DNA from 4 places in the Oceanobacillus phoenicis genome. Region 4 is predicted to be linked to each of the others. Evidence: predicted binding sites of a transcription regulator. Region 4 holds the regulator's gene; each other region holds the start of a gene.

Region 1 (4,914 bases), 420 kb from region 4:
CGGTTAATGATTGCCCTAATCACCATGATTGGGGCTTTTGTATTTCCTATTAACCTTTGGTATTGGAGCTTAATTGAAAGGGGGTGAAAAGTATGGATAAAGCTACAATTATTCTTACTATTGTTATTGCTTAGGTTAATATGTTGCTCTCCAACTATGGATTACAACCAATTCCAGTTGTGAATGAAGATTACAAAATAGTCTAACGAATCTCTAAATGAACTAAAGATATTGTCCTGTGTTCCGATATTTAAACTATAAGGGTGTATAGTTAAAACAACTAAATGGAGGTTAAGATGAAACAGAGTACAAAAATTGTGAAATATTTATTAGTTCTTGCTTTACTAATTACTTTAGCGGTAACACCTACAAATCTAAAAGTAAATGCCGTGCCTATAGAAACCAATACAGTAATCGATGATTTTGAAAACTATACCTCAGATGATGAGTTAAGAACAGCCTATAAACTTTGGTCATCATCTGAAGGTAGTGGTGTCGATTGGTCTTTAAGCCAAAAACATGCTAATGATGGAGCAAATTCTATGCGTATCGTCCCGATTAAGCCTTTAGATGATTGGGTATCCTTAGCTTACAATTTCCCTGCACGTGACTGGACAGATTCTGCTGGTATTTCATTTTGGATACATAACGATGCGGACGAGCCATTAGCATTTAACTTGGATGTTAAATCCGAATCAAAGACATATGGTCAAGAAGGAACTTTTAAGGCGTCCCTAAAAGAAGAAGGCGGTGCATCATGGGAAGAGCATACTTTTAGCAGTATGTTGTCTGTTCCAGGAAATTTCACTGGACTTGTCCGCATTTCTTGGGATCAATTTACACAGAAAGCGTGGCAATGTCTACAAAGTTGTGAAAATGAGCTTAACCTGGGTTTAGTCAGTGGGTTTGAATTAGGCTATAGTCCACAGGCTAATTCGAAGAATGAAATTTATATAGATTCTATTGGTCTATGGGGTACTTCCGAAGGCGGTGCGGGAGGGACTTTAGCACCTGTATGGGCAACTCCTTCAAATACGTTTAATCTGAATTATACACCGGCACCAATAGATAACCCATTAAAAGGATTTTTACCCTTTAGTGAATCGGCATCATGGCGAACCGACTATAATCAGATACCTTACAGTTTGGAGTATTTCTATATACCTTTGAAGGATATAATGACAAACTTTAATGAATATGATTGGAGCAAGCTAGAGGCTGAGATCGATGATATCACCTCAAGAGGAAATCAGGCAATTTTTAGAGTATACCTCGATTATCCAAATAAGCCAACAGGAATCCCGTCGTTTTTGCTTGATCTCGGATTAGAGACAAGAGACTACTCTTACTATAGCAATGGGGGATCTAATGGTACGAGTATGGCACCTGATTATAATGACGAGAATCTAATAACCGCCTTGTCACATTTTATTGAAGCCCTTGGAGATAAATATGATGGTGATCCAAGGATTGGTTTTATTCAAGCTGGATTAATTGGATTTTGGGGTGAATGGCATACTTATCCGCAGAACGGTACAACTTCACTTGGAAGTTGGGACGGTGAACTAGCTGAATATGAAAATGGCCGTGCAACTGATTGGATGCCTAGCTTGGCCAATCAAGAAGCTATTATGCAAAAGTTTAATGATTCCTTCGATGAAACAAAAATACTGGCACGCTATCCTAGTGAATTTAATCGTGACCTGAGTATCGGCTATCACGATGATTCTTTTGCTTTTCAGACTTTGCCTTCTAGTCTAGGAGGGGAAGACTGGCACTTTGTCGGCCGACTGGAAGAAAATCAAGTCATGAACAAATGGAAAAAAGAGCCGATTGGCGGAGAAGTGCGACCCGAAATTCAAATGGATATGTGGGATAACGATCCACCTCAATACTTAGGTGATCCAATCGAAGGCGCTCAAGGAGAAGATTATTATAAAAGCGTGGAGCTAACTCACGTTTCCTGGCTGAAAATTCAAAACGTTTTTCAAATGCCATTAGAAGAGGAGGCACTCGAACGAGCGCGTGAAGGTTCACGTCGTTTAGGTTATGAATATTTTGTTCCAACTGCCTATATGAACGTGGCTAATGGTCACTTGCAAGCAGCGATGGAAATTCAAAATACAGGTGTAGCACCTTTCTATTATGATTGGAAAGTGGAAATCGCAGCAAGAGATGAAAACGGAAAAATTGAAGAGTGGACGACAGATTGGGATATATCATATATCTTACCAAAGGAGGACGGGACAGAAGAAAATAATGGGGTTCTGTTGGAGTGGTCTGGTGACATTTCGGAACTAAGTGAAGGCAGCTATGATATTTTAGTTAACGTTGTTAATCCTTTATCAGATATGAACTCGAATGCTAAGGCATTCCGTTTCGCTAATGAGGAGCAGGAAGATAACGGGTGGCTGAACATTGGCCAAATTGAGATAAATGCTTCCCGTTGAAAATTAGAAGAAGACAGGGATTAAAGTGAACGGATGATTTGACTGAAAAAAGTTTAATTTAAAATTCGATTACTTATTGTGTAACCGCGCTGCTAATCTTTTAATAACTACCGAGCGTGGACCTGGATGATAATGTAATATAACTTAAAAAATTCGTTTATGTAAAATACCACTTTTAACGAGGTGGTATTTTTAATGGATAAATTTGCATTAAAAGATATGTTTACTTGGAACATTATTTTGATATAATAGGAACATACGTTCTAATTGGTAGGAGGAAGGATAAATGGGTAGTGGGAATGATCGAGGTTCAATCAAATGGACTGCTATGATGATGCCAGAGCATATAGAAATGTTAAAGGATCTTAAGAAAGAGCAGTTAAAAGTTCAAAGACCAATAATTGATCAGCAGAAACAAGAAGTAATTAATTTTCAATTAAGGATGGGTCTCAAGGATAACTTGTTAGTTGAAGTTAAATTTTATGAGAATGGTCATTTCTTAACGTTTAAGGGGTATATTCAAAAAATGAACTATGAGAAAAAATCGATTGAAGTATCTGAAGGTATTTGTGCCAGAGAGTTTATGAGGATAAAATATGAAGATATTTTAGATGTGTTTATAGTGTAACACTTAATATGTGACAACGACTTTGGAAAATAATTTTTCTACAACAATCATATAAATGTACGACATAATAGAAGAAAAAAAGACCAGTATTTTGACCACCTGAAGATGGTTTATTAATATTCAAAATAACTAGTAGTAAATGAAAAGTACTGTTATATCAATACTATTAGAAAAAGATTATGTAAGATGACCCCCACGCTTTATATTGACAGGGTGGGGGCGGTTGTGGGTTCGAAACCAATCGGTATCATCTTTACGTTATCAATCCGTATAAAACCGAGGTAGGTATTCAATAGGTATTCAATAGAGGTGTTGGTCAGGTCTTAATAAAATGAATTTGGTAGGATCTGTTATTATCTGTTTTATAAATATATATTAATTTAAACATTTTAACTGCTCTTTTTTGTGATAAGGCAAAATCTCTTGATTCGCTTTCAGACGAATGACTAAATCAGGATTGGATATAAATAATTGCCCAAATGCAACTAGATCTCCTTGATTTTCATCAACAATTGCTGATCCTTTATTAGGATCTATATTACCAACAGCTATAAGGGTTTCCTTCCAGTATTTCCTAAATAACTCATGAAGCGATCTTTGATCATTTTTAAGTGCGTCACCATAGTTTTCTACAGAGGGATGAACAATTTTTACTCGATGTTTGGAAAGAATCTCTGTAATAGCACGCACCATTTCTTCTGGTTGCTCCCATACATAATTTTTATCGTCATCTTTCTTTTCAGAAACTCTGATACTTATTCTATTATTAGGCACAACTTTCTTTACTTCTTTAATAATTAAATCTAATAACCGCAGTCTATTTTGTAAGGATCCTCCAAACTCGTCTTGTCGAAGATTTGATTTCTCACTGATAAATTGGTCAATGAGATAACCATGTGCTGCATGTATTTCAATACCGTCAAAACCGGCCTCTATTGCATTTCTTGCTGCTTGTCTATAGTCATCGATAATTTGATATATTTCCGCAAGACTTAAAGGTTTAGGTACTTGAAACGGTTTTCTTAATCTATGCACATGACCGCTAGCAACTATGGCAGATGGAGCCACTGGTGCATGACCTTTTAAAATTTCCTGGTGACTTACTCTGCCTACATGCCAAAGTTGGGCAAAAATTTTTGTTTTATACTGATGTACTTCCCTTGTGACTTTTTCCCAACTTAAGGTTTGGCGATGTGTGAATATTCCCGGAATCCCATAAGTTCCTTTGGCTAGTTTATTGATGGCAATACCTTCTGTGATGATTAAGCCGGCACCATATCTCGCTCTTCTTCCATAATAGTCGGCAATCAACTGATTAACTTCACCGGTTTCATTATCGGCAAATCCTCTTGTCATTGGAGCCATTACAATTCTATTATCTAATGCTAAGTTCCCGATTTTATAATCTGAGAAAATGGAACGTGTCATATTAACCACCTCATATAAAATTTTAATTCTCTGACGATTTGTTTACAATGGAATTATTAAGTTATATACTATGAAAAACTTTAAATTTTAAAGTGATCGGAGGGGATGAAAGGAATGTTAGATGATATTGATCATCAAATATTAGATTTATTAAAAAGAAATTCAAGACTTACATATACAGGAATCGGTAAACAAATAAACATGTCATCTCCTGCTGTGAAAACGAGAATGGAAAGATTAGAAGATTATGTGATAACGCGTTATACGGTAGAGGTAAATCATAAAGAACTAAATAAAGGAATTCATGGTTTTGTTTTATTTAAAACAAAGAGTTGTGAAAAGTTAACGAATTATTGCAAAGAGAATAGCAATATTATCGATCTATGGAGAATTAGCGGAGAGTATAAT
Region 2 (4,914 bases), 480 kb from region 4:
TTGTCGATTGTCTCCTAGTACGAATAAATTCCCGTCAGGAACTTCTATTTCTCCAGTTATTTGCTGGAGCGTAAAATCATTGGTGAATGTTTCAACTGAACTCGATTCCTTATAAGAGTCTAAAAATCTTTCTTCAATAAATTCTCCATTAATATATAGCTTATCATTTTTATACTCTATCCTATCTCCAGGTGTTCCAATAACTCGTTTAACATAGTCTTCTTCTTTAGACGCTCGAAAAACAATAACATCAAATCGATTCACATCCGATAATTCATATACAAATTTATTCACCATCAATAAATTCCCATCATATAATGTAGGTTCCATCGACTTTCCATCTACGACATAATTGGCAAATAGAGTTGTTCTTAAAATAACTGTAATTCCAACCAAGAAAAGTAAAAGTAACAATACTCTTCGAATATTGAATTTTTTCACGTTGTTCCATCCTTCATCGAGTAATTATTATACATAATACCCTTGAAGGAAGTTTTTAATCCCTTTCATGATTTACATATTATTTTCAGCTGATTTCTTTTGCAATCGTTTTTCTAAGTATTTACCAAACATCCAAAAAATCACAATGCCTATCCCTACTATTATTGTCCTTACAGGATTTTGAGCAAATTCCATTATACTCGAACCAACATAAGAAATGGAAAATATCATTACAGTCTTGCCTAGACACACAGCTAATATAAATTGATAAATGTTAATCTTCGACAGTCCTGCCACAACATTAATTATGGAAGAAGGAGAAAAAGGAAAACATAACAATATAAATAGTGGACCAAAGCCATGTCTGTCTACCCATTGAGTAATTTTTTTCACTTGATTATTCGTTCTAATCTTTTGCAATAAACGTGTATTAGCAAGCTTTCGTATAAGTAAAAATACAACAACGGCTCCAACAGTTGCACCAATCCAAGAATACAGAAAGCCTTGAAACAATCCATAAGCTGCAGCATTACCAAGAACAAATACGATTAACGGTAAAAAAGGTAAGAAAGCCTCTAGGAATGGTAATAAAATCCCAGGTAACGGTCCTAATCCTTCATACTGATTTAAAAGTTGGGAAATAAATTCTTCCCAACCTTCTTCTCTAATAAAACTTCTCCAATTCGATAGAGAAATACTCATGACATACATCCACGTAAACTCCTATCATTAGACAACATTCTTTAAAATTATTATATGGTATTAGATTATATTTTAAAAGAAAAAGCTAATTAATTCCAATAATGAATCGTCACTCTAATTGGTAGATATTTTTTCATCTATAACATATAATAACGATATACGAACATACGATCTATATAAGAGGTGTGAATGCATGCGTTATATCACTGAGGAAAATACCAAAATAGCTTCAAGGTATTTATTTATATCTATGGCGATTATTGTAATTCGACAAGATATAAAATATCATGATGAAGGACCATTTAAAATTAAGGAGATATATCTTCAGATGTTATCCGAAATGGAGATGGAAGCTGTCCGGGAACGAAAACAAATCATTCGCACAATGAAAATAAATCAATTATCGGTTCTTCCATTAACAAAAGATGATTCTTTTTCAAACTTTTTATTCATATGCCAAGGAAAAGAAGAAAAGAAAAGTTATTTTAACCCAGCTATTCGTAAAAAAGTTGAAAATATTCTAATGGAGTTAATGTTTAAGAGTCTTTATCGTCTTCAGAATGAGGGGGCTTCCTCCAACGTTTAATTCGATCGTCTAAAAGAAATCTTATTTGCGCGGTACGTTGTAGTTGATTGATTAAAGAGCCATGGGAAATATCAAGTGAAATTTTCGAACCATTTTTAAATAGTACACTTGTTTTTCCCTCTTTTTCTCTACGCACTTCTTTAATATGACTATGTGCGATCCAAGAACAGTTAGCATTATTAGGAGACTTTGTTGGGAAGAAATACATTCCACTTGCAGGATCAATTGTTATTGGTGCTTTATGTGTTATTCCACTAATTTCTCTTGTTCCCTCTTGACGCCCTTTCAAACTAGCCCCGAAATACTTGCAAGCATAATCAATGACATTGGTAGGTTTCGCTTCCAAAACATATTCCGCCTCCTCTTCTAATACTTTTGCAATATATCTTCCATTTTCATCTTGCTCCGATACGATCGCCAATGTAAATGGCGTGATTTCTAGATATTGCTGTTTCTTCATTTATTAACCTCCCTTACCAATTATAGTGACTTAATACCTAATATAACATACTATTAGTAAAAATGATATATTTTTACATAATTTTTAGAATAAATAGTTAAAAAGAAAACGAAGTTGATAATAAATGCCAATTTTCAACTTCGTAAGGAACTATACTATGAATTTGTAACTTGATCTTTAAGACTCTTCCGTAATATTTTTCCTGTCGTATTTTTCGGAAGTTCTTCAAGAAAAGAAATAGATTGAGGAACTTTATATTTTGCTAAATGTTGTTTACTAAACTCAATTAAATCTATCTCTTTCACATCCGAATTATCGACAACGACATATGCTATAACTGCTTCACCTGTTTGCGGATCTGGGACACCAATTACGGCAACTTCCACAACAGAAGGATGAGAATAGAACACTTCTTCTACTTCCCTAGGATAAACATTATAACCGCCAACTAAAATCATATCTTTTTTACGATCAACAATATAAAAATATCCATCTTCATCCATTCTTGCCATGTCCCCTGTATAGAGCCAACCATCTCGTATTGCTGCAGCAGTTTCTTCTTCCATTTTATAATAACCTTTCATCACATTTGGCCCTTGAACTACTAATTCACCTACTTCACCTGGTGGCAATTCATTCCCTATTTCATCAACCACTTTGTTTATAACATTAACAATGTTTTGTCCTATAGAACCTGCTTTTCTCGGACGATCTAAAGGATTAAAACATGTTACTGGAGCAGCCTCTGATAAACCATAGCCTTCAGATACCTTTACATTAAAAGCTTGCTCGAATGATTCTAGTAAAGATACTGGCATAGCTGCACCTCCAGAAATACATAAGCGTAAAGAAGAAAAACTATCCACATTACCTTTCACACTCTGTAGTAAGTAATTATACATTGTTGGAACGCCAGCAAATACTGTAGCTTGATAAGCACTAGCTACACGAAATACTTCTGTTGGCGAGAACTGAGGTAAAATAATGATTGTACCTCCATTTAATAATGGCGCATTTAATGATACAGTCAAACAAAAAACGTGAAACATTGGCAAGGCAGCAATTACACGGTCATCTTGATTAATATGTAAATAATTTGCGACATCTTGTGCGTTAGAGTACAGATTTTTGTGCGTAAGCATTGCTCCTTTTGGTTTTCCTGTAGTACCCGAGGTATACAAGATAACAGCTAAATCTTCTCCAACTAATTTTGGGCCATTAAAAGGAAATTGACCATTAGTAATTACTTCTTGGAAACGTAATATATTTGTTGGCAGATGGTCTTTTTTTATAGATTCTGGAACTTCTTTTCCACTTTCACAATTAATAATATATTCAAGCGCAAGTAGATCATCTACAATAGGAATAAATTTATCAATAAGAATATCCATTGTAATAATTCCTTTAACATCACCATCTTTTAACATAAAAGCCATTTCAGTAGGTGTATATAATGGATTCATTGGAATTACCGTTAATCCTAACCTTAATGCCCCATGCAATCCAATCACATAATATGGACTATTCCCTAATACTAATGCGATATGATCTCCTTGTCTGAATCCTAATTTCTGGAGACCATCTGCAAACTTTTGAACCATACCCTCTAACTCACCATAGGTGGTTTCCTTATCCGTAAAAATATATGCAGTTTTTGTTGGATTCTCCCTAGCAGTTAGTGCTAACTTATCCGTTATATTCAATGTAAACTCCCCTTTCATGAATGAATACTCATTCATTAAAATGTGAAAAAATAGAATTACGCTGATCGTAATTTCATATCTTTTCAGTCATTTTAAAATAATTATAAATTATATGAATTTAGTTTTCAATAGAAAGCGCTAACATTTTAATGAAGGTCGTTCCTATTATCTCTACTGATACATTATTCCAGATCAAATTCTCTCACTAATTCATTTATATAATTTAATATTTCTACTTGTTGATCATTACTTATATCCTCATATAACAACTGTTCTATGAATTCCCATATATCTTCTAAATTACGCCGATAACGATAAAATTTTAAAGCATCATCATTAATAACATATCTTTTATGGATCTTATGGTAAGTACTTATGAATTTATCAAAATATGGTTTATCTATTAAAAACATGATATCCGCTTCTACTGGTGCTAACTTTAATCCTTCCCAATCAATTAATATAAGTCTATCTGTTTGCATTAAATTCCAATTGTGTAAGTCAGTGTGACAAAGAGAAAAATCAAGATTACTGGACTTTAATTGATTTGATAAATTTTTAATAGTTTCTATTCGATTAACTAATGTTTGTCCATACGTCGTAATTGATTCTTTGATAATCTGCGGGAATTCTTCTAGTTTTTTCTGTAATACTATTTCAAAGTCATTTAAAAAAGGTAATTCAAAGTCCTCCACCATCAAGTTAGTTGAAAATGGAATCTGATTACTTCCATAAGAATGAAGTGTAGATATAATTTCTGCTAACTCTTGAATTTGTTTTTCAGACAAATTGTTACTTCCAACTGTACCTCCATCAATATATGTATAAAGTAAGTACACATTACAATCATCTTCACATTTATAATCCCCTTCAAACGTAGATATTGGTAGGGGTATTTTCCCATTCAATTTTGTTTGATTATCTAACCACACCAAGATCGTAGCATATTGGTTAATGAAAGCAGTAAGTTTTGAAGTTGAAGATCTAGACTTTTCATACACTTTTAAAAAATAAGCATTATT
Region 3 (4,914 bases), 920 kb from region 4:
CATCCTTCCGCTTTAAGTTCCAAAATGACATCTCGTAATTCTGCTGCTTTCTCAAAGTCAAGGTCTTTTGCTGCTTGCTTCATCTCGTTCTCCATTTGTTCAATCACTTTTTCTTTTTCTTTCTTCGTCATTTTGTTAATCTGTTTTGTTTTCGGTTCATATGATTCGGTTTCTTCTGCTGCGGTTGTTGCTTTAATAACATCTCGAACATCTTTTCTAATTGTCTTAGGAGTAATACCATGTTTTTCATTATATTCTGTTTGTATTGTTCGACGTCGATTTGTCTCATCAATTGCTTTTTTCATCGAGTCTGTTATTTTGTCAGCATACATAATTACTTTTCCATTTTCGTTACGTGCAGCACGACCCATAGTTTGAATTAGAGACCGTTCAGAACGTAAAAATCCTTCTTTATCAGCATCTAAGATAGTAACTAGAGAGACTTCTGGTATATCTAAGCCTTCTCTCAACAAATTAATACCTACTAACACATCAAATTTTCCAACTCGTAAATCACGTATTACTTCTATACGTTCTAATGTTTTAATCTCAGAGTGCAAATAAGCTACTTTCATACCAATCTCTTTTAGATAATCGGTTAAATCCTCCGACATCTTTTTTGTTAACGTCGTAATTAGTACACGTTCATTTTTTTCCATTCGAATCCGAATTTCTTCTATAAGATCATCAATTTGTCCTTCAATTGGACGTACCTCAACTATTGGATCTAATAATCCGGTAGGTCGAATAATTTGTTCTGTCATTTCAGGAGAATGTTCAAGTTCATATGGTCCAGGAGTCGCAGACACATAAACCAACTGTTTTGTTTTATCTTCAAACTCTTGAAATCGGAGTGGGCGATTATCCATTGCAGACGGTAACCGAAAACCATGATCAACAAGCACTTGTTTACGAGCTTGATCCCCATTAAACATTCCGCGAATCTGCGGGAGGGTTACGTGTGATTCATCAATAACTACTAAGAAATCCTCTGGAAAGAAATCCAATAAAGTATATGGAACAGCTCCTGGACCACGTAGTGTTAGATGACGGGAATAGTTCTCAATTCCTGAACAGAAACCCATTTCTCGCATCATCTCTAAATCATAATTAGTTCGTTGTTCTAATCGTTGTGCTTCTAATAATTTTCCATTATCACGCATTTCTTTTAATTGTTCTTCAAGTTCTTTTTCTATATTTTGAATAGCAATTTTCATTTTTTCTTCTCTCGTAACAAAGTGAGAAGCTGGAAAAATAGCTACATGTTCTCGATCACCAATAATTTCACCGGTTAGTGCATCAACTTCACGTATACGATCAATTTCATCGCCAAAAAATTCTACACGAATACAATACTCTTCATGAGAAGCAGGAATAATCTCGACTGAATCACCACGAACTCTAAATGTACCACGCTGGAAATTAATATCATTTCTAGCATATTGAACTTCTACTAAATCACGAAGTAATTGGTCACGATCTTTCTCCATTCCCATTCTTAATGACAACACTTGACTCTTATATTCTTCCGGATTACCTAAACCGTAAATACAAGACACACTAGCTACAATCAATACATCTTCTCTTTCAAACAATGCAGATGTTGCAGAATGTCGCAGTTTATCAATTTCATCATTGATACTCGCATCTTTTTCAATAAAGGTATCTGTAGATGGTACATATGCCTCTGGTTGATAATAATCATAGTAGCTAACAAAGTATTCTACAGCATTATTTGGAAAAAACTCTTTAAACTCACTGTATAACTGTCCAGCTAATGTTTTGTTATGCGCAATTACTAATGTCGGACGATTTATCTCTTTTACAACATTGGACATGGTAAATGTCTTCCCGGTACCTGTAGCACCAAGCAATGTTTGATGACGTTGACCAGCTAATACTTTTTCAGTTATCTCTTTAATAGCATTTGGTTGATCACCAGCTGGGTCATAAGCAGATACTAATTCAAATTTCTCCTTCACAATAATGCCTCCGTTCTTTTCGAGCTAATATCTATTATATCTCTTTATAAAAAAACGAACAAGTATTCGTTTTTTTATTTTATCTTATCTTTTATTCTACCCATTTCAGTATAATGGAAATCATATCATACCAATTGAATTGCATGAATTATTCCGCTACATCGAAAGAAACTACCAAATTCATTTATAGTTACAAAACGGTTACCAGGTATAACTTTAAATTCATGCTAATGGTTAAACATTGTATATTTTTATATAAAAATTAAAACGAACAATACTTCAGATATATATACATATATCATCTAATTATTGTTCGTTCATACATTCATTTTTTCTTTTGTTCTTCATACTTCAGTTAGCTTGTTTGCTTTTGTTTCTGCTTAAACGGTTCCTTAGCAAATAATAACCCTAATGCATGATGTTCTCCTTCATATAGTGATCCTTGAACGAGTCTTATTTCTTGTTGATAATCAATAATTTCTAGTTTGATAAATGCACCATTACCTTGAAGCGCCTCGTAAAAGCCTTGACTATCTGTAACCTTTCGACCGTTTACTCGATAAATTGATTCACCAGGAGAAATTTCAAGTCTATTCGCTGGACTATTAGGTATCACACCAACTACACGTAGCCCCTGATCATGCGGCTGATAGTAAGGACGACGAAGTCTATCTCCTTCTCTATAACGATAATTTAAATATTCTTTACCGATAATAGCTAAAATCACAGAAGTCAGTGATAAATAAGGTACAAATATACCTGCTATAGCAACCATTAATATAACAATAGCTAGCATATAATTTGCTTTCGAAACTTTCTTTATTGCATCCAAATGGTAATGACCTTTTGCAGTATAATCAAAGCCAATTATAAAAGGCACGAAAGCTAATCCTAGCGATGTTTCACCAACAGATAAATATGGCCACCAAGGTGCAAAAGAAGTAATAAGTCCTTCTGGAACTAATACAAGTAGTGGAATTAAAGCTAATCTTTTCACTTGATGTTGACCTACCCATATCCCCCTGTCACTAAGGGAAATCCGTGGAAATGTTGATTGTTTTTGAATTCGTTGGATTAAAAAGGATTCTACAATAAGTAGCAAAGCCCCTATTACCGCTAATGATTTAAAGCTCAACCCATAATCAAAACTATAATTTATTTGAGTCTGTATTTCTAATAGAGGTGGAATAACTAACAACAGTAAAAATGTCATTCCAATAATATAGCTTGGTGACAATAGTGAAAATTTTGTACTAATACTAAGAATAATTGTCACTATTGCTAATAAAATTAAGACTTCATAAGAAAATACCATGCCTGTACCAACTACAATTGCTGATAAGACTAGTCCTGTAATTAAAGAAACAGCTAACGTTCCTTTCCACTCAATAAATTTCTGGTAGACTTTTATTCCAAAGTCCTGCCTCTCCCTTTTAATACGAAAATAACTAGCTACCGTCAGAATAAAAATAAACCAATACAATGTCGGATTCAGAAAAAATCTGCCGACTGCTTTCGCCCCTTCTAACAACCAAGATTCAACCATTTCGTCACCTTCTTTACTATGCCTAATCAAAATGTCTATATAAAAAGATTCGATTCTTCTATCGTTTTTCCTGCTTTTTTGTAAAAGAAAAAGGAAAATCCACGAGTAATCACTCGTGGATTTATCTCAAGAATCTATCACAGTGAGTAATCATCCTTAAAATCCTCAATTCAAGACTTAAACTTACACTGAAGTCCTGCTTATTGATACAATTCTTCTAATGATGTATCCAGTTGTTGATCATCTTCACCGTTTCTTATTTTTTCAACGAGTTGTGATTCAATTAATCCCCCTGTTTCGGGATCTACTTCTCCAGTAGATTCTATATCATTATCTGCTTGAAAATCTTTCACTGCTTCTTCAGTCTGTTCATCAAAATATCCATCGGTTCGTCCAGTATCATAACCTAATCCAGAAAGCATTACTTGCATATTAGCTATTTCTTCACTAGTTTCATCAATAGAAAACGGCTCTTCTTCTACTTGAATCGGGATAGAATAATAATATTCAGGTTGTTTTTCTTCAATGGTAGGTTCTACACCTTCTTCATTTATCCATTCGCCTTTAGGAGAAAGCCATTTCAACGTAGTTAATTTAATAGAACTTCCATCCCCCATTGGCACGGCTTGTTGAACTGTTCCTTTACCATAACTTGTTTCACCAACAATATCATATCCAAGATCTTTCATTGCAACTGCAAGAATCTCAGAAGCTGATGCACTTCCTTCGTCAATTAGAACACTAATTGGATAATCTTTTTTAGCTTCTAATTCAGAATATACTTCCTCTACTTGCCCTTCTCCATCTTCAATTTGTAGAATAGGAAGATCTTTTGGTACTAGATGTTTTAGAATATCTTCTGCTACATTTAGGAGTCCCCCTGGATTACCACGAACATCAATTACTAATCCTTCTACACCTTGATTCTCTAATTCAGTTAATTGTTGATCAAACTCTTCTCCTGTTTTTTCAGAAAAATTGGTGATCTCGATAATTCCAGTTAGTTTACCATCTACTTCCTGCGTTTCACTATATACAGTTTCTACTGGAATAGTATCACGGACAATGGTGACTTCAAATGGTTCAGTTACACCTGTCCTTTGTATCTCTAATACAACTTCTGAACCTTTTTCTCCTCTAATTTGCGCTACAGCTTCATTTAAGTTTAAACCATCTAAACTTTCACCATCTACTGTTAATACTTGATCATTTGGTCGTAAACCAGCTTCTTCTGCTGGGGAGCCTTTCATCGGAGATACAATAGTAACATTTCCGTTCACCATACTTACTTCTGCTCCAATACCTTCAAATGAAGATTCGATTTGCTCATTAAATTGTTGCATCATCTCAACATCTAAATAAGATGTATGTTGATCGCCAAGGGTT
Region 4 (4,914 bases):
ATGTTAACCCATTCTGCCTTAATCGAACAATTTCTTCAATAGGAACTTCCGATCGATCTCTACCTGGGGACTGATCGATTTGTTTTAGATTTTTTTCCGGACGATATCCCTCGCGTACTGCTCTACGCATACCTCTTCTTATCTTCATGTTTTGTATTTTTCTTTGATATTCTTCTACTATTCCCACTATTTGTAATACCATTGAATCCGCTTCATTCAATACTAACTCACCTTCGTGAGCTACCGTATATATTGGGATATCTAGCTTAGCTAATTGATGAAATAGCGCTATTTTTGTATTCCCTCTGCCTAATCGAGTTTCATCTTGAATACATAAACAATCTGCTTCTTTACTGGAAAAATATTCGAGAAGTTGAAAAAGTCCTTCTCGCTCGATGTCGTAACCACTTGCTTGTTCTTCAATACAATCAACAATCGTAAAGTTTAGCTTATTTGCTAATGTTTGCAATTCCTCTCGTTGACGTATCAATGACGACTCTTGTGTATGTTTATCCGTGCTGACTCGACAATATACTACTGCTTTCAATCCTAACTTCCTCCTGTTTCCATTAACCGCTCGTTACCATAGAGAAATATAGAAAAGCGAGCGCTAAAGCAAATGCTACCACATAGAATGCATCGGTTCTAGTAATTTTCTTCAGCATGATTAAAAGCTCCTTTCATCCATTTGTCGAACAGTTGTTCTTATCTGGTTAAAGTATATACCGAACGTATGATCTTGTCAATAAAAAATTAGAACGAGTGTTTGCTTATTTTATAGTAAAATGATAAACTATCATTAATAAAAACCTATGCTAGAGGTGAACGTTTGATGACGAAACTATCAAAAAGACAACAAATGATTTTTGACTTTATTAAAAGCGAAGTTAAGTTAAAAGGATATCCACCATCTGTTCGAGAAATTGCCGTTGCAGTCGGACTCGCTTCCAGCTCAACTGTTCACGGACATTTGGAAAGATTAGAAAATAAAGGATATATACGAAGAGACCCTACTAAACCAAGAGCAATTGAAATTATTGATCCAGAAATAGAACAGCAGCTTCCCAAAGACGAAGCGCGATATGCACCAGTAATTGGTAAGGTTACTGCAGGAATACCGATTACAGCAGTTGAAAATATCGAAGAATTTGTTCCGATTCCAAGTTCAAGTGCAGGACCAGACGATAATGTATTTGTACTTGTAATTGATGGTGAAAGTATGATTGAGGCTGGCATTTTAGATGGTGATATGGTAATTGTTAAACAACAAAACACAGCATTAAATGGAGAGATTGTTGTAGCAATGACTGAAGAAAATGAAGCGACAGTTAAACGCTTCTTTAAAGAAGATAAACGTATTCGACTTCAACCAGAAAATGCTACAATGGAACCTCTATTTTATGAAAATGTAACCATTCTTGGAAAAGTTATTGGTTTATACCGAAATATTCATTAAATAAAAGAGTTTAGCTATCGAAGTTTAGCTAAACTCTTTTTTACTGAGTATAAATAGTTGTACATATTTTCACTTCAATACTAATAACATAGTAATAGTTAGCGGAAGGAGTGAATAATAGGTGTCTGAAAACATTTTGAAACGAAGAGGCTTTTATATTCCTGCAGCCATAATTGCAATCATTCTAGGAATATACTATTTAACGAGATACGTTGATTTCTTAACATTACCTTTCTTATGTATCATTTTAATTATTGTTACGATATTAGAAGTTATGGAGACGAAACAAATAAAGTCAAAGGAAAATATATTAAAAATAGGGGCGGCGGGATTATTAGTTGGATTAGCTTTATGGTATCAAGTAACTGTTTTCATTATTTAGTTTTACAAAAGGCATTTAGGAGATTGAATCAACCAAATCTAACTCTAAAATAAAGAAATTCTTCATTCAATAAGTTATTACCGCCCGTTATATGTGGGATAAAAAAACGTCAAAGTTAGAATTTTTTATCTAGTTTTGACGTTATACAATACTCTATTATTGAAATATTTTCTCCCAAGTAGCTTTACCCGCTTTTCCATCAACGACGATACTTTCTTTTTGTTGAAAAGATTTTACTGCATTATTTGTATTGGTACCAAAAATACCATCTAATCCTTTTGGATCTTCTCCATTAATATAAAGCATCGCTTGAAGTATCCACGTAATATTTCCTTTAGCGCCACTTGCTACCGTTACCGTAGCAGCTTTTGTTTTCTGCCCCCACATACCATCAACGTTTAACTTTGCATTGAATTGTTTATTTAATTCTATTTGATATCCTTTGATTGCTGCTTTGATTGTTAACGGGCCAGCTATACCATCAATGGCTATACCTGTCTTATATTTACGATTTAATCCAGACTGAATATCCTGAATGATACTCTTATTATCATTATAGTTTTGTAAATATTTCGTAGGATCTAAACAATTATTCGCCCTATCTGAGGTCCACCCATATGGAGGTTGACTCTCCGCTTTTTTACGTACCTCATAATGCAAATGAGATCCAGTCGTCTTTCCTGTATCCCCTTGTTTTCCTATTACTTGCCCTTTCTTCACAAATTGACCACGCTGCACCGAAACACTATCCAGATGAGCATATAATTGACCCCGGTTATTTTTATCTTGAAGAAGTACTACATTTCCAAAACCACCCAAGCCAGTACCAGTTCTACCCAAACCAGCAAAAATAACTTTTCCTTCTGTAAATGCTTGAATACTTGCTTTATGGTATTTAACTAAGTCAATCCCTGTATGAAACGTAAATCCATCACCTGTCCAAACATCTCTTCTATATCCAAATGGGGATGTTATTCTGTAATCTTTAAATGGCATATAACTCTCCTCCTTTTCTACTATTTAATGAAAAAAGTGACTTGCCCGACCGGACTAGCCACCTAAATAATATGTCTATTTTTCTATTACATCATGATTTATCCAGTGAATACATCACCATTTGGGTATCGTATATTACCTTTAGCAGTTCTCGCCAAAGCAAAAGCTAAGGTAACTGGTCCAATTCTTCCTGCTAACATCAATATACATAGAAGTAGTTTTCCATTTTCGCTTAATTCACTAGTTAATCCCATAGATAATCCTACTGTACCAAATGCAGAAAACGCTTCAAAAATAATTTGAAGATAAGGACCATTTTCCGTTATTGATAATATAAATATCACGATGGTAACCATTAACAAACTGATTACTGTAATAGCTAAAGCCCGATGAACTACATGATTTGGTATCGAACGTTTGAATATTACAGCCTCTTTTTTCCCTCTTAGGTAAGCATGTACAGCTAAAACAATAACGATAAACGTAGTTAATTTAATACCGCTACCGGTAGAAGCACTCCCTGCACCAATAAACATAAGAAACATTGTTAAAGTTAAGGTACCGGGATTCATACTTCCTATATCCAGACTATTAAAGCCGGCAGTTCTAGGTGTAACCGCTTGAAAATAGGATGCCCATAATTTCTCATCCAAAGCTAAATTAGCCAATGTATCAAAGTTTGTATATTCAAGTAAAAAAATAACAATAGTAGCAAGAATATTAATTGATAATGTACTAATTATCATTAATTTTGTATGCAATGATAATTGATGAAATTTTCTTGTCTTGATCAGATCATAAATAACCGTAAAACCGATTCCTCCAACAATAAAAAGGAAAGTAATGATAATATTAACTACTGGATCCCCTACATATCCCATAAGACTATCAGGCCATAGCGAGAATCCAGCATTATTAAACGCAGAAACTGCATGAAACAAACTAGTAAACACACCAAATCCTGGCCCATATACCGGGACCCATCGAATGGATAACAAAATAGTTGCCATTAATTCCATAGAAAATGTAAAGATTAAAAGTGATTTAACGAGCCTTATTAATCCACCAAGAGTTGATTGATTAAATGTTTCCTGCACAAGTATTCTCTCACGCAATCCGATTTTCTTACCTAAGAGCAAGACTATCAATATCGCAAAAGTCATTAATCCTAGGCCACCTAGTTGTATAAGTACCATAATCACAATTTGACCAAACAGTGTAAATTCCGTACCTGTATCAAGTACCACTAATCCTGTCACAGTAGTCGCTGAGGTGGCTGTAAACAAAGCATCTATCACACTTATTGGTTCTGATGTTGCGATCGGCAAAGTTAATAAAAATGTACCTACAGTGATTACTACTATAAATCCTAAAGTTATAATTTGAGGAGGAGTAAGTGAAATCTTCCAAAAGATTGGAAATCGAGTCATCATCTATATCCCCTTTTCCTCAAATTTTCGTATAGATTGATTACTACCCATGGTTACTAGAATGGACCCTTCTGGAATAATATCATCAGGTAGCGGAGAGACATTGATTCCCTCCTCTGTTTTTATCGCTAGAATAGTCACGCCAAATTTTGCTCTTAAATCCAATTCTAATAGGCTTTTATTATGAATTTTCTTCGAGGCGACTAATTCCACAATACTGTATTCATTTGATAAATTTATATATTCAACAATTTTCTCTGAAGCCATGTTATGCGCTACTCTTAACCCCATATCTGATTCAGGATGTATAACTAAGTCTGCTCCGATTTTTGAAAGCACTTTTTGATGATGTATATTCTCGGCTTTAACCCATACTTTTTCTATTCCCAATTCTTTAAGAATTAAAGTTGTTAATACACTTGATTGAATATTATCTCCAATAGCTACAACTACATGATCAAAATTCGAGACTCCAAGACTATTTAGAGCTTCTTCATCCGTACTATCTACTTGAACGGAATGCATCGTGTACGGAATGTACTTCTTAACCTTTTCAATGTCTTTATCAATAGCTAGCACGTCACATCCTAAATGATAAAGTTCTTTGGCGATACTTCCTCCAAAGCTACCTAAGCCAATTACAACAAATT

Evidence for each region. The regulator LexA, encoded in region 4, represses DNA repair genes until DNA is damaged. The targets are predictions, from matches to a motif close to CGAACATATGTTCG.
Region 1: a site for LexA is predicted at 2,702-2,715, ahead of ABC346_RS16365 (YolD-like family protein). Genes of this name have one in related genera too.
Region 2: a site for LexA is predicted at 1,304-1,317, ahead of ABC346_RS16705 (YhjD family protein). Genes of this name have one in related genera too.
Region 3: a site for LexA is predicted at 2,038-2,051, ahead of uvrB (excinuclease ABC subunit UvrB). Genes of this name have one in related genera too.

Annotation. Positions count from the first base shown of each region.
Region 1 covers NZ_JBDFME010000001.1:3,256,482-3,261,395, reverse strand. Annotated here, with positions in the region: gene ABC346_RS16375 (hypothetical protein) at 1-87, shown strand, start outside; gene ABC346_RS16370 (DUF4832 domain-containing protein) at 390-2,450, shown strand; gene ABC346_RS16365 (YolD-like family protein) at 2,737-3,078, shown strand; gene ABC346_RS16360 (alkene reductase) at 3,454-4,506, opposite strand; gene ABC346_RS16355 (Lrp/AsnC family transcriptional regulator) at 4,621-4,914, shown strand, end outside.
Region 2 covers NZ_JBDFME010000001.1:3,320,615-3,325,528, forward strand. Annotated here, with positions in the region: gene lepB (signal peptidase I) at 1-441, opposite strand, end outside; gene ABC346_RS16700 (TVP38/TMEM64 family protein) at 514-1,152, opposite strand; gene ABC346_RS16705 (YhjD family protein) at 1,337-1,729, shown strand; gene ABC346_RS16710 (competence protein ComK) at 1,680-2,189, opposite strand; gene ABC346_RS16715 (fatty acid--CoA ligase family protein) at 2,345-3,892, opposite strand; gene ABC346_RS16720 (aminoglycoside phosphotransferase family protein) at 4,075-4,914, opposite strand, start outside.
Region 3 covers NZ_JBDFME010000001.1:1,919,136-1,924,049, reverse strand. Annotated here, with positions in the region: gene uvrB (excinuclease ABC subunit UvrB) at 1-1,982, opposite strand, end outside; gene ABC346_RS09570 (PDZ domain-containing protein) at 2,338-3,528, opposite strand; gene ABC346_RS09565 (S41 family peptidase) at 3,729-4,914, opposite strand, start outside.
Region 4 covers NZ_JBDFME010000001.1:2,840,090-2,845,003, forward strand. Annotated here, with positions in the region: gene ABC346_RS14210 (YneB family resolvase-like protein) at 1-547, opposite strand, end outside; gene lexA (transcriptional repressor LexA) at 833-1,456, shown strand; gene ABC346_RS14220 (hypothetical protein) at 1,578-1,838, shown strand; gene ABC346_RS14225 (peptidoglycan DD-metalloendopeptidase family protein) at 1,995-2,834, opposite strand; gene ABC346_RS14230 (TrkH family potassium uptake protein) at 2,933-4,267, opposite strand; gene ABC346_RS14235 (potassium channel family protein) at 4,268-4,914, opposite strand, start outside.